Regions from separate parts of the Rhizobium sp. SG741 genome, predicted to be linked through region 2. Evidence: predicted binding sites of a transcription regulator. Region 2 holds the regulator's gene; each other region holds the start of a gene.

Evidence for each region. The regulator PhoB, encoded in region 2, activates phosphate uptake and scavenging genes when phosphate is short. The targets are predictions, from matches to a motif close to TGTCATNNANCTGTCAT.
Region 1: the regulator PhoB is predicted to act here: its motif matches at 4,481-4,497, upstream of FHT29_RS13895 (LTA synthase family protein).
Region 3: the regulator PhoB is predicted to act here: its motif matches at 3,031-3,047, upstream of FHT29_RS12650 (esterase-like activity of phytase family protein).
Region 4: the regulator PhoB is predicted to act here: its motif matches at 2,171-2,187, upstream of FHT29_RS20840 (alpha-D-ribose 1-methylphosphonate 5-triphosphate diphosphatase).

What each region holds. Positions count from the first base shown of each region.
Region 1 covers NZ_JAAZQP010000004.1:487,485-493,636, forward strand. The annotation lists gene FHT29_RS13875 (NADP-dependent malic enzyme) at 1-848, shown strand, start outside; gene FHT29_RS13880 (hypothetical protein) at 997-1,734, shown strand; gene FHT29_RS13885 (TolB family protein) at 1,808-2,635, opposite strand; gene FHT29_RS13890 (NAD+ synthase) at 2,664-4,343, opposite strand; gene FHT29_RS13895 (LTA synthase family protein) at 4,590-6,152, shown strand, end outside.
Region 2 covers NZ_JAAZQP010000003.1:390,970-397,121, forward strand. The annotation lists gene pstB (phosphate ABC transporter ATP-binding protein PstB) at 13-828, shown strand; gene phoU (phosphate signaling complex protein PhoU) at 880-1,593, shown strand; gene phoB (phosphate regulon transcriptional regulator PhoB) at 1,626-2,309, shown strand; gene FHT29_RS10380 (GcrA family cell cycle regulator) at 2,498-3,031, opposite strand; gene FHT29_RS10385 (aspartate aminotransferase family protein) at 3,456-4,655, shown strand; gene argF (ornithine carbamoyltransferase) at 4,729-5,646, shown strand; gene FHT29_RS10395 (Hsp33 family molecular chaperone) at 5,694-6,152, shown strand, end outside.
Region 3 covers NZ_JAAZQP010000004.1:228,805-234,956, forward strand. The annotation lists gene glmU (bifunctional UDP-N-acetylglucosamine diphosphorylase/glucosamine-1-phosphate N-acetyltransferase GlmU) at 1-152, shown strand, start outside; gene glmS (glutamine--fructose-6-phosphate transaminase (isomerizing)) at 270-2,096, shown strand; gene FHT29_RS12645 (DUF502 domain-containing protein) at 2,277-2,978, shown strand; gene FHT29_RS12650 (esterase-like activity of phytase family protein) at 3,203-4,699, shown strand; gene recG (ATP-dependent DNA helicase RecG) at 4,742-6,152, opposite strand, start outside.
Region 4 covers NZ_JAAZQP010000008.1:116,892-123,043, reverse strand. The annotation lists gene purM (phosphoribosylformylglycinamidine cyclo-ligase) at 1-191, shown strand, start outside; gene purN (phosphoribosylglycinamide formyltransferase) at 188-859, shown strand; gene FHT29_RS20840 (alpha-D-ribose 1-methylphosphonate 5-triphosphate diphosphatase) at 913-2,082, opposite strand; gene FHT29_RS20835 (NUDIX domain-containing protein) at 2,231-2,824, opposite strand; gene FHT29_RS20830 (molybdopterin oxidoreductase family protein) at 2,821-4,944, opposite strand; gene FHT29_RS20825 (23S rRNA (adenine(2030)-N(6))-methyltransferase RlmJ) at 5,026-5,877, shown strand; gene FHT29_RS20820 (glutathione S-transferase) at 5,909-6,152, shown strand, end outside.

The DNA.
Region 1 (6,152 bases), on a different contig from region 2:
CCTCCGTCATCGAGACCCGCCTGAAGCGCTACGGCCTCAAGATCCGTCCGCATACCGATTTCGCCGTCATCAATCCGGACGACGATCCGCGCTTCCGCGAGTATGTCGAGCTCTATTTTTCGCTCGTCGGCCGCAGCGGCGTCATCCCCGAGGCCGCCCGGACGATCGTGCGCACCAACACGACCGTTATCGGCGCGCTTGCCCTGAAGCGCGGCGAAGCCGATGCGCTGATCTGCGGCCTCGAAGGCCGCTACGAGCGCCACCTGCGCATCGTCCGCCAGATCATCGGCAAGCGCCCGGATGTTCGGGATTTTTCAGCGCTGAGCCTGCTCATCTCGCAGCGCGGCGCAACCTTCTACACCGATACCTACGTATCATTTAACCCCGGCGCCGAGGAAATCGCAGAGTCGACGGTGCTGGCGGCGGAGGAAATCAAGCGCTTCGGCATCACGCCGCGTGCCGCCCTCGTCTCGCACTCCAACTTCGGCTCGCGGGAATCGGAAAGCGCCACCAAGATGCGCAATGCCCTGGCGCTCGTTCGCGAAGCCGCGCCGGAGCTGGAAGTCGATGGTGAGATGCACGGCGACAGCGCCATTTCCGAAAGCCTGCGCCGCCACGTCATGCCGGACAGCACGCTTTCCGGCGAAGCAAACTTACTCGTCTTCCCCAATCTCGATGCCGCCAACATCACGCTTGGCGTGGTCAAGACCATGACCGACGGGCTACATGTCGGGCCGATCCTGCTGGGTACGGCCCTTCCGGCCCACATTCTTTCGCCTTCGGTCACTTCACGCGGTGTCGTCAACATGGCAGCCCTGGCCGTGGTCGAGGCATCGCAACTGGCCTGACGAAGCATTTTTTGCGGCCGCCCGAGCATGGTGGCCGCAAATCACAATTCGCTAAAATCCTCTCGAAATCCGTGTGTTTTGATGGATACGTTGTTAAGCTCCAAAGTGTAATTTCCAACGAAATCAACCCGCCTTCGAGAATAGAATCGTGAACCGCGGCACAAACCTAGTTTCCATTGCCCTGCTGTCCCTGTTGACGGCCACACCGAGCTTCGCGCAAGCCAATCTGTGCGACGAATTGCGCGGCCGCTACGCCGATACCACTGAAGTGGTCGGCGCGAGCCAGGAGACGCGCCAACTTTCGCGTGCCATAGTCCAGCAAAACACGATGATCCGCCGCTTGATGAGTGATCTGCGCAATCAGGGCTGCGTCGAAGACAGCAGCATGGTGATCATCGGCTCAAACAACGAAGGCGTCTGCGACGACATGCGAACGTCGCTCGATGGAATGCGGCACGATCTCGGCATGTTGGTAGATCAGCGCGATGAGAGCGTCGGCCGCATCGACGCGGCCAGCCTTAAGCGCCGGCAACTGCTGGATACCATGCACAGGAACGGTTGCAGCGCGCCGGCCTCGGCCACGCCGGATATCGTCATCGATACCCGCACCAAGCTCGACGCCTATGCGCCGCAGCAGCAGTCCCTTGCGCAGCCGGAAAGCTCGATTACCATAATCGAAACGCCAAAACCCCAGAAGAATTCCGGTCTGCCGCAAAAGCAGGCTCCGGCGGTGACGCAGGCCGAGCCGCAGCAATTCCCGCCGGACAGACCCTACGATCCGTCAGCCAACAAGGTCCGTCAGGTCGGGCCGCAATTCCTTGCGACCGACCAAGGTGGCATTGACCTGAAGCATCCGAAAGAGGCCGGGCCGCAACCGACGCAATAGGCTGCCGCAACAGGGAAATGATGACTTCGTCGCCTACTTCCTGCGCGAGGTTGCGGTAAGAGCGTCCAGAGCGTCAGGCCGGCTCGTAACGGACATAGGCGAACTCGTCGCCATCGGGCGACCAGTTCGGCACGTTGATGCTTCCTTGTCCGCCGAAGAGTTCGAACAGCGTCGTGAGATCGCCGCCATCCATATCCATCAACCGCATCCGCACATTCAGATCGCGCGGATGGTCGAAGACTTCAGGATCGTAGGAGATCAGCACGACCTTGTCGTTCCTGGGAGATGGATGGGCAAACCAATTGCCATAATTATCATCGGTCAGTTGCTGCAACCCCGTGCCGTCGGGATGAATGCGCCAGATCTGCATGAGACCGGTGCGGCTGGAGTTGAAATAGATCCATTGCCCATCGGCCGAAAAATCCGGGCCATCGTTGCGGCCCTCGCCATGCGTCAGCCGCGTCTCTTCGCCGCCGTCGATCGAGATCGTGTAGATATCGAAGACGTTGTCGCGGATGCCGCAATAGGAGAAGCGCTGCCCGTCGGGTGACCAACCGTGCCAATAGGACGGCAGGTTGGTCGTGACCTGCCTGGGTGTGCCGCCTTCGGCCGGCAGCACATAGATGCAGGATTTGCCATGCTCCGTCTTGTCGGAAATCGCGATCAGCGATCCGTCGGGAGAAATCCCATGATCGTTGTTGCACTGCGTGGCGAAGCCGGTATCGACACGAACGATCTTGCCACCGCCACCCAACGGCAGCCGGTAAAGCAGACCTTCGCCGTTCAGCAGCAAATAGCGTCCGTCAGGCGAATAGTTCGGCGCCTCGATCAGCTGGTCCGTCTGGAAGACCACCCGGTTCGCACCCGTGCGGATATTGTAGATCTCGACCGAGCTGCGCATACTTTCCCCTTTACCGCCGGCGTTGCGATCAGCGATCGCGGAACCGGTTGGTGATCGGATAGCGGCGATCACGACCAAAATTCTTCTTGGTGATCTTCACGCCCGGAGCCGACTGGCGGCGCTTGTACTCGGCGAGATAAAGCAGATGCTCGATACGATGCACTGTCGCGACATCATGTCCACGCGCCAGGATCTCTTCGACCGACATTTCCTTTTCCACCAGGCATTCGAGGATATCGTCGAGCACCGGATAGGGCGGAAGCGAATCCTGGTCTGTCTGGTTCGGCCTCAGTTCAGCCGAAGGCGCCTTGTCGATAATGTTGTAGGGGATCACCTCGCCTGAAGGGCCGAGCGCGCCCGGCGGCACATGCAGGTTGCGCCAGCGCGACAACGCATAGACCTGCATCTTGTAGAGATCCTTGATGGGATTGAAGCCACCGTTCATGTCGCCATAGAGCGTGGCATATCCAACGGACATTTCCGACTTGTTGCCCGTCGTCACCACCATCGAGCCGAACTTGTTGGAGATCGCCATCAGGATGGTACCGCGGGCACGGCTCTGCAGATTTTCCTCGGTGATGCCGCTTTCCGTACCTTCGAACAGATCGGACAAGGCCGTCGTAAAGCCGGTGACAGGATCCTCGATCGGCACGATATCGTAGCGGCAGCCGAGCGCCTTGGCGCAATCCGCCGCATCCTTCAAAGAATCCTCTGAGGTATAGCGATAGGGCAGCATGACGGTGCGTACGCGCTCCTCTCCAAGCGCATCCACCGCAATCGCCGCGCAGATCGCCGAGTCGATACCGCCGGACAGGCCGAGCACGACCGACTTGAAGCCGTTCTTGTTCACGTAGTCGCGGAAGCCCAGCAGGCAGGCGCGGTAATCGGCCTCCTCGCCTTCTGGAATATGCGCCATCGGTCCTTCGGCGCAATGCCAGACGTCGCCGTTCTTCTTCCAGGTGGTGACCGCCAGCGCGGTCTCGAACTGGCTCATCTGGAACGCCAGGGTCTTGTCGGCATTGAAGCCGAAGCTCGCGCCATCGAAAACAAGTTCGTCCTGGCCGCCAACCTGGGCGGCGAAAATGAGCGGTAAACCTGACTCGATCACCTGCCGCAATGCGACCTGGTGACGGACATCGACCTTGCCACGATAGTAAGGCGAACCATTCGGAACCAGCAGGATTTCCGCACCGCTCTCGGCCAGCGTTTCGCAGATGCCGAGATCGTTCCAGATCTCCTCGCAAATCGGTATGCCAAGGCGGACGCCGCGAAAATTGACAGGCCCCGCGATGGTCCCTTCGTCGAAAACCCGCTTCTCGTCGAACTCGCCGTAGTTCGGCAAATCGACCTTGTCCCTGATGAAGATGACTTTACCGCCATCGAGCACGGCCACGGAATTGTAGCGGCCGGTGTCGTCCTGCCGTGGGACACCGACGACGACGCCTGGCCCGCCATCGGCGGTATCGGCGGCGAGACTTTCAACGGCTTTCCAGCAAGCGCGGATGAAGGCCGGCTTCAGCACCAGATCCTCCGGCGGATAGCCGGAAATGAACAATTCCGTCAACATCAGGAGCTGCGCGCCTTCGCGCGCCGCCTCGGCCCGCGCCTCGCGCGCCTTGGCCAGATTGCCGGAAACGTCGCCGACCGTCGGATTGAGCTGCGCGACGGCAATACGGATGGTCTGAGTGATCGGGCTTTGCTCTGTCATGCCATACATTTAGCGATGGCATTCTTCTTCCGCAACCGCCTTCGTTCACCTGCAGGTATCAAAGATCGCACTACGCGCATAGGCGGTATTTTTACCCGGAAAACTACCAGGTCAGCCTTGCGGTTCATCCAGAATTCATGACAGAAACGTGACAATTATATGAATACCCTATAGCATTCGGAGAAACCCTTGGTCGATCTGGTCATCGGTTCCGCTTTGGCGGGCAGGCTCGTTCTTTTCCAGAAAATCGGCGCAGCGAGGCAGAAATCAGCCGTCCTGCGCCAAGTTCTGAGCCTTACTCTGACCTTGCTGCTCGCACTGTCGATCGTCATTGCCGTCGAATGGATTGTGCGCGGTGAGTTTTCGACCGTCCCGTCCTATCTCTTTTCTCCGTCTCGCCCCGGCTTCACCACCATTGGCATCGTCATGCTGACTATGCTCATTTTGGATGCGGCTCTCGGCCGAGCGCATCTATCGGTCTTGATCGTCGCACCGCTGCTGTTGGTTCCGGCGTTCATCTCCAGCCAGAAGCAGAACTATCTCTCCGATCCGCTCTATCCGTCTGATTTCCTGTTTGCACGGCAGATCATGGAATTGATGCCTGTGATGGTGCGCGATCGGCCGTGGACCGCGGCGGCACTCGCCATCGGCGTCATTGCGTCCCTCGCCGCCCTCGCCTTTCTGTGGCGCCATGCCTGGCAACACGCCGCCGCGCTATCGCAAAAGGCGCGCATGATCAGGCTGTCGGTATGCCTGCCGCTTGCGGCGCTGTTCGTTTCGCAGATGGACCCGACGCAATATTCCTCCATCCGTGAGAAACTGCGCATCATCCCGATCGTCTGGGATCAGAAGGAAAACTACAGCTACAACGGCTTCGTCATCGCCTTCTCGCTCAACCTGCCGATGGCCGATGTCAAATCCCCGGCGGGCTACGGACCGGATGCGATCGATGCCATTCCGGCGAGAAACTACGGCTATCTCTCCGGTCCGCGCGAGAAGCCTGACATCATCATGCTGATGAGCGAATCCCTCTGGGATCCGACCCGGCTGTCCAATGTCGCCTTTACGCCCGATCCGATGCCGACTATCCGCGCCAGGCAATCCGGTTACGTCTTTTCGCCTGAGTTCGGCGGCATGACCGCCAATGTCGAATTCGAGGCGCTGACAGGCTTTTCCAATGCCTTCCTGCCCTATGGCAGCATCCCCTATCAGCAATATGTGCGCCGGCCCATGCCGTCGCTTGCCACCTTCTTCCGCGGCGAAGGCTATGCGGCACGCGCGCTCCACCCCTTCAGTGGCTGGTTCTGGAATCGCAACGAAGTCTACAAGGCTTTCGGCTTCGAGGAGTTCCACACCGATGAAACCCTGCCGCCGATGGAGAGGCGCGGCATGTTCGCCGCCGACGATTCCCTGATGAAGGAAATCATGCGCGAGGGAGACGAAGCCGATCAGCCATTCTTCTTCTTCGCTGTCACTCTCCAGGGACATGGCCCTTACGAACCCAATCGCTTTGCACAGAATACCGTCGATATCACCGGCAACCTGAACGACGACGATCGTGCAACGCTCGCCACCTATGCGCAGGGCGTTCGGGAATCCGATGACAGTCTGAAGATGCTGATGGACTGGGCTGAAAAGCGTGACCGTGAAACCATCATCGTCCTCTGGGGCGATCACCTGCCGCCGCTCGGCAGCGCCTATCCGAATACCGGCTACATGCCCCAGCAGGTGGCGACGCGAAAGGCACCGCTCGACGTCATGAAACAGGAGCACGAAACGCCGCTGGTCATCTGGTCGAGCAAGAATGGC
Region 2 (6,152 bases):
GAGGGCGACCAAATGAACATGATGACGGAAGCCGCGGGCGAAAGAGCATTAGCCAAGAAGATGATGACGATCCCCTATAAGATGATCGGCCAGGACGTCTCGGTCTTTTACGGCGACAAGCGCGCGCTCTTCGATGTCAACCTGAACATTCGCGCCAATACGGTCACGGCGCTGATCGGTCCTTCCGGCTGCGGCAAGTCCACTTTCCTGCGTTGCCTCAACCGCATGAACGACACGATCGAGACCTGCCGCATCACCGGCAAGATCACGCTCGACGATCAGGATGTTTATGACAACAGCATCGATGTCGTGGAGCTGCGCGCGCGTGTCGGCATGGTCTTCCAGAAGCCCAACCCGTTTCCGAAGTCGATCTACGAGAACGTCGCCTACGGACCACGCATCCATGGCCTGCACAGCTCGAAAGCCGATCTCGAGCATATCGTCGAGACCAGCCTGCAGAAAGCCGGTCTCTGGGGCGAGGTCAAGGATCGGCTCTATGATGCCGGCACGAGCCTGTCCGGCGGCCAACAGCAGCGTCTGTGCATCGCTCGCGCGGTCGCAGTCAGTCCAGAGGTCATCCTGATGGACGAGCCATGTTCGGCGCTCGACCCCATCGCAACCGCAAAGGTCGAGGATCTGATCCATGAGCTGCGGGAAAACTTCACCATCGTCATCGTGACGCATTCCATGCAGCAGGCAGCCCGCGTTTCGCAACGCACCGCAATGTTTCATCTCGGCCATCTGGTTGAGGAGAACGATACCGATAAAATGTTCACCAATCCCGACGATTTCCGCACGCAGGATTACATCATGGGCCGTTTTGGTTGATGATGCCGTGCGCGCGGCTCCTTTCACACAGTTCACCTTGAGGATAGAAAAATGGTCTCCACTCACATTCTCTCTGCCTATGACGAAGACCTGAAGTTCCTGACGCGCCGCATTGCGGAAATGGGCGGTCTGGCCGAGCAAATGGTCAGCGACAGCGTTCGCGCACTGGTCCAAAGCGATACCAGTCTTGCGCAGAAGGTCATTTCCGACGACGTCATTCTCGATCATGCGGAACGGGAAGTCGGCGACAAGGCGATCGTCACCATCGCCCGCCGGCAGCCGATGGCCGCCGACCTGCGCGAGATCATGGGCTCGATTCGCATCGCTTCCGATCTGGAGCGTGTCGGCGACCTCGGCAAGAACACCGCCAAGCGCGTCATCGCCGTGCAGGGCACAGGCGTTCCGCGGCGGCTTGCCCGCGGCATCGAGCATCTCTCCGAACTGGCGCTCAGCCAGCTCAAGGAAGTGCTTGACGTCTATGCCACCCGTTCGCCGGACAAGGCTGTGTCGATCCGAGAGCGCGACGAGGAAATCGACGCGATGTACACCTCGCTCTTCCGCGAGATGCTGACCTACATGATGGAAGATCCGCGCAACATCACCACCTGCACGCATCTTCTCTTCTGCGCCAAGAACATCGAGCGCATCGGTGACCATGCCACCAACATCGCCGAGACGATCTATTACATGGCGACCGGCGCCCAGCCAGAAGGCGAGCGCCCGAAGGATGATACCGCCAACACCGTTGGCGCGGTGACGGAATAATCTGGAAGCGAAGAAAAGGAGACCAGAGGCGCATGGTTCCGAGAGTTGCTGTTGTAGAAGACGAGGAAGCGCTCAGCGTTCTGCTGCGCTACAATCTCGAGGCTGAGGGCTTCGAGGTCGATACGATCCTCAGAGGCGATGAAGCCGAATTGCGTCTCCAGGAGCGCATCCCCGATCTTCTGATCCTTGACTGGATGCTCCCCGGTGTATCCGGCATCGAGCTCTGCCGCCGGCTGCGTATGCGGCCGGAGACGGAGCGCCTGCCGATCATCATGCTGACGGCCCGCGGCGAGGAAAGCGAGCGCGTGCGCGGTCTTTCCACCGGCGCGGACGATTACGTCGTCAAGCCGTTCTCGACGCCGGAGCTGATGGCCCGCGTCAAGGCGATGCTGCGGCGCGCCCGCCCGGAGGTTCTCTCCACGGTACTGCGTTGCGGCGATATCGAGCTGGATCGCGAGACCCATCGCGTTCACCGCAAGAGCCGCGAAGTGCGGCTGGGACCGACGGAATTCCGCCTGCTGGAGTTCCTGATGTCCTCGCCGGGCCGGGTCTTCTCGCGTTCGCAGCTGCTCGACGGCGTATGGGGACACGATATCTATGTCGACGAACGTACCGTCGACGTGCATGTCGGCCGCCTGCGCAAGGCGCTCAATTTCTCCAATATGCAGGATGTCATCCGCACCGTTCGCGGTGCGGGTTACTCCATGGAAGCTTGAGCGGGTACGCCCGTTCAGGCATCGACATAGCGGCGGAAACAGAAAACGGGCCTTTCGGCCCGTTTCGTTTATCTGATCTAGAGCGGCTACGCGTTTCACCGACTCGCGTGACGGCTCTATGCTATTGTTTTTACGCAATTCCAGGAAAACCGCTTCGCACTTTTCCTGGAATTGCTCTATGGGGCATCTCAGCCGCGCGGTTGAGCTGGCCGACGCCGTTCATGCACCGGCTGGTAGGCCAGGCGCTGATGGTAGCCGCAATAGGGCGATGCATCCGGGCTCTCGTTGCCGCAGAAGTGGAAATCGTCCTTCAGCGGGTCACCGACGGGCCATTTGCAGGTGCGTTCCGTCAGCTCGGTCAGGACGAGGCGCCGAGAGATCGGAACGACGACGTTGGCAGCCGGACGATATTGGATCTCGTTGACCGCATCGACCTCAATCTCTTCCTTGAGCATGGTCGCGCCCTGCTGGCGGGTAACCGTGCGGGTTGCGACGCGCGATGTATAATTCGATGCGCGGGGCGCCGAGGCGCCGCGCTTCGGCGTTCGGGCAGCGGTCGCCGTGCCGCCCGCCTTCGCTCGGCCCGGCAGGCTCAAGCGGTGCACCTTGCCGATGACGGCGTTACGGCTGACACCGCCCAGCTGCGCCGCGATCTGGCTGGCGCTCAACCCTTCGGACCATAGCTTTTTAAGCTTCTCGACGCGTTCGTCTGTCCAATTCATGCCCTGTCTCCGCTGTCGCGTTTCCGATGGCAGAATCCTTCACCATTGCCCCGCATAGGATCGAGGCGCGAAACGCTCTAAAATTGTGGTGACTAGTTCCGCCGCATGCAGTCTAGCAATTGGTTTTTAACCTAGTGTGAGGCTGACTCCGTGACAAGAGTCGCGGGAATCTTGAGGAATCGATTTCGAGGTTTTCCCCAACTTGCTGTCCTGGCGTGGCATTTATGCAATATGATCCGGCCAACGCATCCCGTTCGGCTGCGGCCGCTCTCTCGCACCTGCTAAATCGCCAGTTTTGTTGACATCGCGGTGCAAAACATCAATAGTGCCCACGCCGCCGCAAGGCGGCATTTTTGATTTTTTCGGACCCGTTTCATGGAAAGGAAGCGATTGGTCCTTAGGGTTGTGATCGAGGAGATACGCCATGGCCGAGACAGCGGCGCTTTATGACACCTATATGCGCGCTCCGCTGCGGTTCGAGCGAGGCGAGGGCGTCTGGCTGATCACGGAAAATGGCGAACGCTACCTCGATTTCGCGGCCGGTGTGGCAGTCAATTCGCTCGGTCATGCGCATCCCCATCTCGTGGCCGAACTGAAGGCGCAGGCTGACAAGGTATGGCACCTGTCCAACCTCTACGAAGTGCCCGGTCAGGAGAAGCTGTCGAAGCGGCTGACGGAAGCCACATTCGCTGACAAGGTGTTCTTTACCAATTCGGGCGCCGAAGCGCTGGAATGCGCCATCAAGACGGCGCGGCGCTATCAGTTTGCCAACGGGCATCCCGAGAAGTTCCATATCATCACCTTCGAAGGTGCCTTCCACGGTCGTACCATCGCGACGATCGCTGCCGGTGGCCAGGAAAAGTATATCGAAGGCTTCGGCCCGAAGGCCCCCGGCTTCGACCAGGTGGCTTTCGGCGATCTTGACGCGGTTCGTGCCGCAATCACCGATGCGACGGCTGCGATCCTGATCGAGCCGGTGCAGGGCGAGGGCGGTATCCGCCCGGCGACCAACGAATTCCTGCGCGGTCTCCGCGATATCTGCGACGAGCACGGTCTGCTCCTGGTGCTCGATGAAGTACAGTGCGGCGTCGGCCGCACGGGCAAGCTTTTCGCCCATGAATGGGCCGGCATCAAGCCCGATATCATGGCGGTGGCCAAGGGTATCGGCGGTGGTTTCCCGCTCGGCGCATGCCTTGCGACGGCAGAGGCAGCCTCCGGCATGAAGGCCGGCACGCACGGGTCGACCTATGGCGGCAATCCGCTTGCCATGGCGGTCGGCAATGCGGTGCTCGATATCGTGCTGGCCGATGGCTTCCTGGAGCATGTGCGTGATATGGCGCTGGTCTTCCGCCAGGGCCTTGCTTCGCTCAAGGATCGCTTCCCGGATATCATCGAGGACATCCGCGGCGAAGGTCTCATGCTCGGCATCAAGGCAGCCATCCCGCAAGCGGATCTGCTGCAGGCGATCCGCGCCGAGCATCTGCTGGGTGTTCCGGCCGGCAACAATGTCATTCGCCTGCTGCCGCCGCTGGTCGTGACCGCCGAGGAAGCGCGCGAAGGTCTTGCTCGCATCGAGCGTGCGGCCGAGCGTGTACGCGCCGCCCGCGTCAAGAAATCAGCCTAAGTTCGACGCCCGCAGTCGGGGCGTTCTTGCCCTATGCGGGCGTTATTGTTTTTTCTGGAGTACAGGTGAGGACATGGCTTCTCCGAAACACTTTCTCGATCTCTCGGCTGTCGCGGCCGCCGATCTGCGCCACATCATCGATGACGCGATCGTGCGAAAAAGGGCGTTGAAGGCGGGTACCGCCGATAAGCCGCTTGCCGGCAAGATGCTGGCGATGATCTTCGAGAAGCCTTCCACCCGGACCCGCGTCTCCTTCGACGTCGGCATGCGCCAGCTCGGTGGCGAGACACTTTTCCTGTCCGGAACCGAAATGCAGCTCGGCCGCGCCGAGACGATCGGCGATACGGCGAAGGTGCTGTCGCGCTATGTCGATGCGATCATGATCCGCACGACCGATCATTCGCGCCTGCTGGAACTGGCGGAGCATGCGACCGTTCCGGTCATCAACGCGCTGACCGACGATACGCATCCCTGCCAGATCATGGCCGACATCATGACCTTCGAGGAGCATCGCGGCCCGGTCAAGGGCAAGACCATTGCCTGGACGGGCGACGGCAACAACGTGCTGCATTCGTTGATCGAAGGCGCTGCGCGGTTCGGCTATCGCATGAACATGGCGGTACCTCTTGGTTCCGAGCCCAAGGATCACTATTTGAACTGGGCCCGCAACCAGGGCGCCGAAATCATGCTCTCGCATGATGCCGACCGTGCGGTCGCCGGTGTCGATTGCGTGGTAACCGATACCTGGGTTTCCATGAATCAGGAACACCGGGCCCGCGGTCACAACGTCTTCCAGCCCTATCAGGTCAACGCGGCTTTGATGGCACAGGCCGGCAAGGACGCGTTGTTCATGCATTGCCTGCCCGCCCATCGCGGGGAGGAAGTGACTGATGAAGTGATCGATGGTCCGCAATCCGTTGTTTTCGATGAGGCGGAAAACCGCCTGCATGCGCAAAAGTCGATTCTTGCTTGGTGCCTGGGCGCAATCTGAGGATATGAAACCGCGTCTGAGGGCGCGGGCGCAGTAGGAGTAGAGCAATGGCCGAAAATGCAGCCTCGCTGGGTCAGTTTGATTTTGCCGGTGACGATCACGTGGTTCCCTTCCAGGTGGAAGGGCTCGATGTGCGCGGTCGTGCCGTACAGCTTGGTTCGTTGCTGGACGCAATTCTTGCCCGGCACAACTATCCGACCCCGGTCGCCCGGCTTTTGGCCGAGGCCATCGTCCTGACCGTCCTGCTCGGAACCTCGCTGAAGTTCGAGGGCAAGTTCACCGTGCAGACCAAGAGCGACGGTCCCGTCGACCTCCTGGTTGCCGATTTCTCGACGCCGGAAAATGTCCGCGCCTACGCTCGTTTCGATGAAGAGGCTCTGGCAAAGGCGATCGCCGCCGGTGAAACCGAGCCGGAACAGCTGCTCGGCAAGGGCGTGCTCGCCTTCACTATCGATCAGGGTCGCTACAGCCAGCCCTATCAGGGCATCGTCGCTCTCGACGGCGCC
Region 3 (6,152 bases), on a different contig from region 2:
CCTATGTCGCCTCCGGCAGCGTCATCACCGATGACGTCCCGGCGGACGCGCTGGCCTTCGGCCGGGCGCGGCAAGAGGTAAAGCCGGAGCGTGCCAAGCTGATACGCGAGAGGGCACTCGCCATCAAAGCCGCCAAGAAGGGTGGCCACTAAGCCTAAAGTAGATGGTCCCGTAACGGTTGGAAACCGAAAGTGACCATCGTGGCAATTGTGAAAACTGTTAGAATAGTTAGGACTTGCCTTCAAATTTGAGGCCAGACGGAGAGTTGTATGTGCGGCATTGTTGGGATCGTCGGAATGAAGCCTGTAGCGGGCCGTTTGGTGGATGCGCTGCGGCGCCTCGAGTACCGCGGCTACGATTCGGCCGGCGTCGCCACCATCCATGAAGGCATGATGGATCGCCGCCGCGCGGAAGGAAAGCTGTTCAATCTGGAAAGGCGGCTGGAGGCCGAACCTCTGCCCGGCACGACCGGTATCGCCCACACACGCTGGGCAACCCACGGCGTTCCGAATGAAACCAACGCCCATCCGCATTTCGTCGAAGGTGTCGCAGTCGTCCATAACGGCATCATCGAAAACTTCTCCGAGTTACGCGAGGAGCTAAAGGCCGAGGGCAAGGTGTTCGCTTCGCAGACGGATACCGAAGTCGTTGCTCATCTGCTGGCCAAGTACGTTCAGGATGGCCTCGATCCGCGTGCCGCCATGCTGAAGATGCTGAACCGCGTCACCGGCGCGTATGCTCTGGCCGTGATGTTCCAGAGCGATCCCGGCACGTTGCTGGCGGCGCGCTCAGGCCCGCCGCTCGCCGTCGGTTATGGCAGCGGGGAGATGTTCCTTGGCTCGGACGCAATCGCGCTTGCGCCGTTCACCAACGAGATTACCTATCTCGTCGACGGTGATTGCGCGATCGTCACCCGCGACGGCGCGACGATCATCGATTTCGACGGTAACGACGTGAGCAGGCCGCGGCAGGTTTCACAGGCAACCGCCTATGTGGTCGATAAGGGCAATCATCGCCACTTCATGGAAAAGGAAATCTACGAGCAGCCGGAGGTGATCTCGCACGCGCTCAGCCACTATGTCGATTTCGACAGCCATCGCGTCCGTCAGAGCGCATCGGCGATCGATTTCGGCAGCGTTTCCGGCTTGGCGATCTCCGCTTGCGGCACTGCCTATCTCGCCGGTCTGATCGGCAAATACTGGTTCGAGCGCTATGCCCGGCTTCCTGTGGAAATCGATGTAGCTTCCGAATTCCGCTACCGCGAAATGCCCTTGTCGCCCTCGCAGGCGGCGCTGTTCATCTCTCAATCCGGCGAGACGGCGGATACCCTGGCCTCGCTACGCTATTGCCGGGACAACGGACTGAAAATCGGCGCCGTTGTCAATGTCAGGGAATCGACCATCGCGCGTGAATCCGATGCCGTGTTTCCGATCCTGGCCGGCCCGGAGATCGGCGTCGCCTCGACGAAGGCCTTCACCTGCCAGCTCGCCGTCCTTGCCTCCCTCGCGATCGGAGCGGGCGTTGCCCGCGGCACGGTGAGCGCCAAGGAGGAAGAGGACATGGTGCGCCACCTGGTCGAGATGCCTCGCATCATGGCGCGCGTGCTGAACATCATTCAGCCGCAGATGGAAAGCCTCGCGCGAGAGATATCCAAGTTCAAGGACGTGCTCTATCTCGGCCGTGGCACCAGCTTCCCGCTTGCCATGGAAGGGGCGCTGAAGCTGAAGGAGATCTCCTACATCCATGCCGAAGGCTACGCGGCCGGCGAGCTGAAGCACGGGCCGATCGCGCTGATCGATGAGAACATGCCCGTCATCGTCATCGCGCCCTTTGACCGCTTTTTCGACAAGACCGTTTCCAACATGCAGGAAGTGGCAGCGCGAGGCGGCCGGATCATCTTCATCACCGACGATGCGGGTGCCGCCGCATCGACGCTGCCGACCATGGCGACCATCATTCTGCCTGTTGTTGACGAAATCATCGCCCCGATCATCTTCTCGCTGCCGATCCAATTGCTGGCCTACCATACAGCGGTCTTCATGGGCACGGACGTCGATCAGCCGCGCAACCTCGCCAAATCGGTGACGGTAGAGTAGGCCTCACTTCCTTTCATTCATCCTGCGGTCACGTCGTCGTGAGCCGGCCGCCTGTTCGGTGCGCCGGCGGGACTGGCGGGTTGTATGCCGCGCCAATTTCTGGCACGCTTCTTGAAGGAGATGGTGGGGGAGAATTTGCCTGATAAAGGTGGGCGGCGGAACGGAGTTTTCGAACGGCGAATGACTGAAAAACTCATCAAAATGTCCGTGCCGACGCGGATCAGAAACAACTTCCTGGCCGGCCTGATCATCTGCGCTCCGATCGCCATCACGCTCTGGCTCACATGGTCAGTCGTGCATTGGGCGGATAGTTGGGTGCGGCCCTACATCCCGGCGCGTTACGACCCTGAAAGCTATCTGAATTTCGCCGTCCCCGGCACTGGCCTGGTGATCGCGATGATCTTCATCACGGTTGTCGGTTTCCTGGCCAAAAACCTGATCGGGCAGAGCATCGTCCGCTTTGGCGAGTCGATCGTCACTCGCGTTCCGCTCGTGCGAAGCATCTACAAGAGCGTCAAGCAGATCTTCGAGACCGTGCTGAAGGAACAGGGCACGTCGTTCAAGAAGGTGGGGCTGATCGAATATCCAAGCCCGGGCCTCTGGTCCATGGTTTTCATATCGACCGACGCCAAGGGCGAGATTGCTTCGAAATTCAACGCCATGGGCCAGGATATGGTTGCGGTTTTCCTGCCGCCGACACCGGTGCCGACAGCCGGGTTCCTGGTTTTCGTGCCGCGTGAAAAGATTACGATTCTCGACATGAGCCCCGAGGATGGCGCCAAGCTTCTGATTTCCGGCGGTCTGGTTTCGCCCGAATACAAGGAAGAGCTGGTCGCGATGAAGGGGCCGCGCACCCCGGTTCCGATGAAGTCTCTCACCTAGAAATTGCTCTTTCCGCTATTGTCGACAGCCTATTCTCGCGCCCTGCGCGAATTGTCATGTCTCTATCATGTTGACGTCTTAGATCGTCCTTGGGATAGGCAATGGGTATCTCACTATCGAATGTTCGGGACGCATGTGCCGGACACTATCTTCGATACGGCTTCCATCAAGCCGCGGATGGATACCGTTGCCTCCATACGGTTTTTCATCAGGAGGATATTTTTTTGAGAGACTCACGTTCAAGGACATTGCCGCTGCTGTCTGCAGCGCTTGCCACATTCATTTTCACAACACCGCTAGTAGTACATGCCGAAAGTTCCGTAGCGGTCGCAGGCACGACGCTCGTCAACAAGGGACGTGTTGCCGTGGGCCGTATTCCGGCCAACCAGCGCGACAAGTTCGGCGAGACCTTCGGCTCTGGCTCGGGCATGTCCATCGACGCCAAGAGCTGGACCCGCAATGCTGACGGTACCTACAAGGGATCGCTGTGGCTGCTGCCGGACCGTGGCTACAATGTCGCCGGCACCACGGATTATCGCGCGCGTCTCAACACCATCTATATTCAGCTGACGCCGGTTGCTCCCGGCGCTACGCCGCCGGCCGGCAAGGAGCAGTTGGGTGTCGAAGCCAAGCTCGCAGATACGCTGCTGTTGAAAGACAATAAAGGCAACGAAACCACCGGCCTTGACCCCGCCAACGGCGTCCGACAAGCAGAAGGCGGCATGCCGCTTTTGCCGCTGGCACCGAACGGCAAGGTCTCGCTCGACAACGAAGCCATTGCCCGGCTGCCAGATGGCTCAATGTTCATCAGCGATGAATACGGTCCCTATATCTACCGCTTCTCGGCGGATGGGCGGATGATCTCGGCCACGGCACCGCCGGCGGCGTTTCTGCCGATGCGCCACGGCACCGTGAATTTTTCCTCGAATAATCCGGGTCCCGGCGAATCCGCTCCCGATCCGAAGGATCCGACAAGTGGGCGCCAGAACAACCAGGGCTTCGAGGGCATGTCCCTGACCCCGGACGGTAAGTTCCTCATCGCGGTGCTCCAGTCTGCGACGCGCCAGGATGGTGGCGATTCCAGTTCGACCAGGCAGAACACGCGCGCCCTGCTTTACGATGCTGCTGATCTCGACCACCTGAAACTCGTGCACGAATACGTCGTGCCTTTGCCGGTCTTCACCAACGACAAGGGCAAGACGTCCGTCGCCGCCCAGAGCGAAATCGTGGCGCTTTCGCCGACGAGCTTCCTGATGCTCGCTCGCGATAGCAACAATGGCTACGGCCAGAAGGGCGATAAGTCGATCTATCGCAACATCGTCGCCGTCGATGTGTCTGCCGCCACCGATATTGCCGGCGGCAAATTCGACGGCGACACAGCTGTCGCTCCGAAGGGTGTTCTTGATCCCTCGGTCAAGCCCGCTGTCCTCAGCCAGTTCATCGACATCAACGACACCGCCGATCTCGCTCGCTTCGGCCTTCACAACGGCACTCCGAACGATCGCAACAATCTATCGGAAAAGTGGGAAGCCATGTCGCTTGCCAGCGTCCAGGATCCGAAGCTGCCGGATGATTACTTCCTGTTCGTCGCCAACGACAACGACTTCATCACCCAGGACGGTTTCCAGGTGGGAGCCGCCTACAAGGATGACAGCGGCGCCGACGTCGACACCATGTTCCAGGTGTTTCAGGTGACCATCCCCGGTCTCTCCGCCAAGTAAGCCATTTGAAAAAGGGGTGGACGCGGTTAGCGCGTCCCCCATTCAGCCCGCACGCAGGAACCGGATCGCCTCGTCGCGGCGGAAGAGATAGAGCAGGGTGCGTACCGCCATGCCGCGCTCGCCGGTTAATTCCGGATCGCGCTCGATAATATAGGCAGCATCCTTGCGGGCGATTTCCAGAAGATCGGCATGGGCTTCGAGACTGGCGATGCGAAAGCCCGGTGTACCCGACTGGCGCGTGCCCAGAAGCTCGCCTTCGCCACGCAGCTTCAGATCCTCCTCGGCAATGCGGAAACCATCCTCGGTGTCGCGCATGATCGAAAGCCTGGCATGTCCTGTTTCCCCAAGCGGCCCCTTGTAAAGCAGGATGCAGGTGGAGGCCTCGTCGCCGCGTCCGACGCGGCCACGCAGCTGGTGAAGCTGCGCCAGGCCGAAACGCTCCGCATGTTCGATGACCATGATCGTCGCATCGGGAACGTCGACACCGACTTCGACGACCGTCGTCGCCACCAGCAGCCGGATCTCGCCATTCTTGAAGGCCATCATGACAGCATCCTTTTCAGGACCGCTCATCCGGCCGTGGATGAGGCCGACGCCAGCCCCGAGCGCGCTCGTCAATGTTGCGTGTCGCTCCTCTACCGACATTAAATCCGATTCTTCGGATTCCTCCACAAGTGGGCATATCCAATATGCTTTTTTGCCTTCCGACAGTGCGCTCTTCAGTCTGCCAACGATCTCGCCGGTTCGCTCGTTTGGGATGGTGATCGTCTGGATCGGCTTGCGCCCGGCTGGCTTCTCCGTGAGCTTGGAAACGTCCATGTCGCCAAAGGCGGCGAGCACCAGCGTGCGCGGGATGGGCGTCGCTGTCATGACAAGCATATGCGGCGAGATGCCTTTCGCTGTCAGCCGCAGGCGCTGGTGGACGCCGAAGCGATGCTGCTCGTCGACCACAGCCAGCATCAGATTGGCGTAGGCGACGCTGTCCTGGAACAGCGCATGCGTGCCGATGATGATCTGCGCCTCGCCAGAGGCGATGCGCTCGAGAATGGCATCTCGCTCGCGGCCCTTTGTGCGGCCTGTGAGGACTTCGACCGAAAGGTTTGCATCTGCTGCGAATTTTGAGATCGTCGCGTGGTGCTGCCGCGCCAGGATTTCGGTCGGCGCCATGAACACGGCCTGGCCGCCGCTCTCGATCACGGCAGCGATCGCCATCAAGGCGACAAGAGTCTTACCCGCGCCGACATCCCCCTGCAGCAGCCGCAGCATGCGCTCCGTACCGGCCATGTCCTTGAGAATATCAGCAACGGCCTCGCGCTGGCTGTTGGTCATCGAGAAGGGTAGGGATTCCAATATCTTGCTACTGACTTTCCCAGTCGCATGCACCGGCTGGCCCGCAACCTTGCGCAGCCGCTGTCGGACGAGCGAGAGCGACAATTGCCCGGCCAGAAATTCG
Region 4 (6,152 bases), on a different contig from region 2:
TCGAGGCCAAGGAAATGCTGCGCACCTTCAACTGCGGCATCGGCATGATCGTGGTCGTGGCGGCAGACAATGTTGCAGCCGTGAAGGCAGCGCTCGAAGCCGAAGGCGAGGCTGTGGTAACGCTCGGCCGCATGATTGCTCGCACCGAAGGCGCTGGAGGCACGGTCTACAAGGGTACGCTCGCTCTATGAACACGCCGCGCAAACGCGTCGTCGTCTTCATTTCCGGCGGCGGCTCCAACATGATGGCCCTTTTGAAGGCGACGGCGGCCCCCGACTATCCGGCCGAGATCGTCGCCGTCATCGCCGACAAGGCGGATGCCGGCGGACTGGCAAAAGCTGCTGCCGAGGGCATCGCCACCTTCGCCTTCGTCCGCAAGGATTTTACCAGCAAGGACGCCCACGAAGAGGCGATCCTTTCGCAGCTGGAAGCCTTGTCGCCCGACATCATCTGCCTTGCGGGCTACATGCGGCTGCTTTCCGGCCGCTTCATCCAGCGCTATGAAGGTCGGATCATCAATATCCACCCTTCCCTGCTGCCGCTCTTTCCCGGTCTGCACACGCATCAACGCGCCATCGACGCCGGCATGCGCGTTGCCGGCTGCACAGTCCATTTCGTCACCGAAGGCATGGACGAAGGCCCGGTGATCGGCCAGGCGGCCGTGCCGGTGTTGACCGGCGATACGGCGGACGCATTGGCTGCCCGTGTGCTGACGGTCGAACATCAGCTCTATCCGCAATCCCTGCGGCTGCTCGCGGAAGGCAAAGTCGGGATGGAAGACGGCAAGGCCATCAGCCTTGCCAGAACAGCTGCCGCCCATGGACGGCAGGTCGTGTCACTGCTTGGGGACATGGCTTAAATAGAGAGTTATGGAGCCGAACGGCGCCCTAATTCGCCCCTTCGATTTTCTCTTCAAGCCGCAATCGCCATCAGCGGATGCATCGTGCCGTCGCTATAGACGATGCGGCCGCCGCGGAAGGTCGCGCGAATGCGATGAACCGAGCCGGGTTCGACGGCAACCAGATCGGCAAGCTGGCCGACGGCGATCTCGCCGCGATCATTGAGGCCGGCCGAACGGGCAGCATTGGCGCTTGCCATGGCAACCGCCGCCGGCAGGCCACCGCCAACAACCTCCGCAATCTTGAAGATCGCCGGCACGAAAGCGGCCGGATGATAATCGGCGGCGATGATGCCGAGCAAGCCGGCGCGGGCAGCGTCCAGGGCGCTGAGATTGCCGGACATGGACTGACCGCGCAGCGCGTTCGGCGCACCCATCAGCGTCCAGAGGCCGCGGCGGCAGGCCTCTTCAGCGGCCGGTCCCGTTACTGGAAACTCGCTGATGGTCACGCCGAGATCGTGCATCGCCGCCACTTTCTCGGCGCTGTCGTCATCATGCGAGGCGAGCGACAGCTTGTGCTTCAGCGAAAGCTCGACCACATCGTGCAGCTTGCGTTCGATTTCCGGATCCTGGCGCTGGGCGATGCGCTTCGCCACGACTTCCTCGGCAGCCTCGCGCGACATGGCGCGACGCTCGGACATGCTGCGGATGTAGCTCTCGATATCGTTGTACTGCCCCTGCCCAGGCGTGTGGTCGGTCAGGGAGACCATGTCGATGTCGCCGTCCTTCAAAAGCCGCTCCAGGGTCAGCGCCGCGCCCAGATTGGTAATTTCATAGCGGGCATGAACGCGGTGATCGATCAGGAGGTCATTGCGCAAGCTGTTGATGCCGCGGATCACAGCCGAGGTGGTTTCGAGCGAACGGACGTGACCGTAGACGCTTTCGGTCGCAAAGGAGAGCGCGGCAAAGGCCGTGGTGACGCCAGCGGCGGCCAGCTTCTTGTCCAGCTCGTGAATGCCGAAATCGATCGGCATCATGGCGTTCGGCCGCGGCGCGATCTCGCGCTCAATCATATCGCAATGCAGATCGACGAACCCGGGCATCAGCAGGCGTCCGCCGCCATCGAAGGTCGCCTGCTCCACCGGCTCGGAGCGGATTTCGGCAATCACGCCATCCTCGATGCGCACGGCACCCTGGTCGACGACTTCATTGGGAAGAACGAGCGTGAAATTGCTGAGCCACATCGGCTTTCTCCTGAAACAGTGTCTATCATCTGAAAGGCACGGACACGTCCGGACGTCTTCGGCCAGCACGCCCCGGTAGTCTCGATTCGTGACACGGTGATGAAGGCGGCAGCATAGTTTTGGGCCTAGCTCCCTGACTTCGATGGACCTACTGCAGGCTCGCCCTGTTCAGGGTCGCCCATTGCAGCAGAATGACCGTCTTGGCATCGTGGATATCGCCCGCCTCGATCATTGCCATCGCATCGGACAATCGAATTTCCAACACCTCGATATCCTCATGCTCCTCGGCAAGCCCACCGCCATCGGCGACCCGATCGGACGTATCGATCACGGCGGCAAAAAAATGGATGATCTCGGTCACGGCACCCGGCGAGGTCATCGCCTTGAAGAGAAATCGGACATCGCGCACGCGAAAGCCGGTCTCCTCCATGGCCTCGCGCCGGATCGCTGCCTCCGGCTCGTCGCCATCGAGCAGGCCGGCGGGCACTTCGATCATCCATGCCGGCAGGCCGGCAAGCTGCGACGGCAGACGGTATTGCCGGACGAGCACGACCGTCTCACGGGCGGGATCGTAGAGCAGGATGCAGGCGGCCGGCGTGCGGTGATAGATCTCGCGCTTCAGGCGATGCTTCTCGCCGCGCGAATCCGTGTAGTCGACATCATAGCTGCTGAGCCGGGTCCATTGATCCGCCAACGTCTTCTCGTTGACGATTTCGGCTTTCGCCTTTCCGAATTCGCTCATGCCATATCCTTGCGCAGCCATACCTTGTTATCGTGAACGGCCGCACCGCCGTAGGGCGCGACCGGATCGGCGCCGGTGAGGACGTTGATGCCCTCGCCATCGACATGGGCCTTATTCGGCCAGAGACCCTCGGCGATCAGCACACCCGGCTTCACCTCTGTCGTCACGCGCGCATGGAGGCGGATGTCGCCTCTCGCATTGCCGATGCGGACCAGATCGCCATGGATGACATCGAGTGCTGCGGCATCGGCCGGATTGATCATCACCTCGGGGCGGCCTTCCTTCTGCCGCGACGTCCTGGTTTCCGCGAAGCTCGAATTCAGAAAGTTGCGCGACGGCGAGGTGGCGAGCCTGAACGGATGATCCGGATCGGCCACTTCGATGACATCGACCTGATCCGGGAATTCCGGCAACTCCACATGAGGACCGAGCAATCCGACTGACGCAGGCGGGCGGTTTGGGGCCGGCTGGTTGACCCAGTCCGGGCGGAACCGGAACTTGCCGTCGGGATGGCCAAAGCCGTTCAGAAAATGCGCGTCCTTGAAAGCCGGCTGACGATCGAACCATTTATGCTCGAGGAAATAATCGTAATCCGGCAGGTCGCTCATCGACAGAACCCGGTCGATCATTTCGCGGGCGGAAAAGCCGAAGCCGGGGCGATCTGCGACCCCAAGACGCTTGGCCAACTCCTCGATGACGAAGAGATTGCTGCGCACGGTCGGCGGCGGCTCGACCAGCTTCGGGCCAAGAAGAATATGGTTCTGGCCGCCGGCGCGGTAGATGTCGTCATGCTCGACGAACATGGTGGCGGGAATGACGATATCGGCCATCTCGGCCGTGTCGGTCATGAACTGCTCGTGCACGGCAACGAAGAGATCGGAACGGGCAAAGCCGCGCTTCACCAGCCTTTGCTCGGGCGCGATGTTCACCGGATTGGTATTCTGGATCAGCATGGCCGTCACCGGCCCGCGATGGCGAAGCGCCACGGCATCGCCTGTCAGCGCCCGGCCGATCTGCGACTGGTCGATCATGCGGATATCCAGATCCTTCATGGACCGGCCGGTCAGCTCGCTCGCGTCCATGCGGAAGATATCGCTGTTCGAATGAAAGGCGCCGCCGCCCTCATATTGCCAGGAACCGAGAACGGTGGCGATCGAGGCGGCCGCATGCATGGCGATGGCGCCGTTGCGCTGGCGCGTGAAACCGTAACCGAGACGGAAATAGGTTTTCTTCGTCGTCCCCACCAGCTTTGCGAAGGCCTCGATCTCATCCACCGAAAGGCCGGTAATGCCAGCTGCCCAGGCCGGGGTCTTCGACTTCAGATGTTCTTCGAGGCCTGCCGGATCATCGGCATATCTGGCCATGTAGGCGCGGTCGGCATAGCCATCGCGGAAGGCGATGTGCATGACGGCGCAGGCGAGCGCCGCATCCGTGCCGGGTTTGACGATCAGCGCCAGATCGGCCTGCTTCATCGTCGGATTGTCATAGATATCGACGACGACGATCTTGGCGCCGCGCTCCTTGCGGGATTTGACCGCGTGGGTCATCACATTGACCTGCGTCGCGACCGCATTCGTGCCCCAGATGACGACGCAGTCGGTGCGGCCCATCTCCCGCGGATCGGGGCCGCGCAGCACGCCCGTCGCCATGGTGAAACCGGTCCAGGCCGGATTGGTGCAGATCGAGGAAAAGAAGCCGGAATAGCGTTTCGCATGGCGAAGGCGATCGATGGAATCGCGTTGGACCCAGCCCATGGTGCCGGCATAAAAATAAGGCCAGATCGCCTCGCTGCCGTCCTTGGCTTCGGCCTTGACGAAAGCCTCGGCGATCTCGTCCAGCGCATCGTCCCAGGAAATCTCCTGCCAACGCCCCTCGCCCTTGGCGCCGGCGCGGCGCAGCGGCTTCATCAGACGATCGGGATGATAGAGGCGCTCGGCATAGCGGGCGACCTTGGCGCAGATGACGCCGGCCGTGTAGGAATGATCATTGGCGCCGCGGACGCGGCCGATCCGGCCGTCGTCCGTCAGATCGATCTCCAGCGCGCAGGTTGACGGACAGTCATGCGGACAGGCCGTGTGACCAATGCGGGATTTGGCTTGAATAGGGGTCGCAATGTTCATGATGTTTCTATATTTCAAGCGATGACCGGCCACTAGGGATAATCCGGCCCATCGCAACAATTCATGCGGACTTCACCGACAATGAACTATCGGCATATCTATCACGCGGGCAACTTCGCCGATGTGCTCAAGCACGCGGTGCTCGCCCGCCTCGTCCGCTACATGCAGAACAAGGACAAAGCGTTCCGTGTTCTGGACACCCATGCCGGCATCGGGCTCTACGATCTCTCCTTGGAGGAAGCGCAGAAGACCGGGGAATGGCAAGATGGTATCGGCCGGCTGCTCGAAGCGGAACTCGTGCCCCAGGTCGCGGATCTGCTGGAGCCCTATCTGACCGCCGTTCGCGAGCTCAATCCCGAAGGCGGCCTGCAATTCTATCCCGGTTCGCCGAAGCTCGCCCGCATGCTGTTCCGTCCGCAGGACCGGCTATCAGCCATGGAGCTGCACCCCGAGGACTTCCAGCGGCTGCACCGGCTGTTCGAAGGCGACCACCATGCGCGCATCACCGAGCTTGACGGCTGGCTGGCGCTCGGCGCGCATCTGCCGCCGAAGGAGAAGCGCGGCATCGTGCTGGTCGACCCGCCCTTCGAGGAGGACGGCGAATATGAGCGGCTGGTCAGCGGCCTGGCGAGAGCCTGGCACCGCTTTCCGGGCGGCACCTATTGCCTCTGGTATCCGATCAAGAAGGACGCGCCGATCAAGCAGTTTCACGAAGCACTGCAGGCATTGGAGGTGCCGAAGATGCTCTGCGCGGAGTTGACGGTCAAAAGCGACCGCGGCTTCGCCGGGCTTACCGGCTCCGGCCTCATCATCGTCAATCCGCCCTTCACGTTGAAGGACGAGTTGCATGCGCTGTTGCCGGCGCTGAAGGATCTGCTGGCGCAGGACCGTTTCGCCTCGCAACGCGCCTTCTGGCTGCGCGGCGAACATTGAATTTCCTCCCGCCCATCCCACAGGTGATCCCATGAGACTTCTCTGCTCGTCCACCTCCCCCTTTTCCAGCAAGGTGCGCATGGCGGCCCGCCATCTCGGCATCGAGCTCGAGGAGATCCGTGTCGATACCAATGCCGGGCCGGCGCTGCTCGTCGACAACAATCCGCTGGGCAAGATCCCGACCTTGCTGACCGACGATGGCGAAGCGATTTTCGACAGCCGCGCCATCATGCATTACTTCGACCGGCAGGAGGGTGGCCTTTATCCTTCCAAGA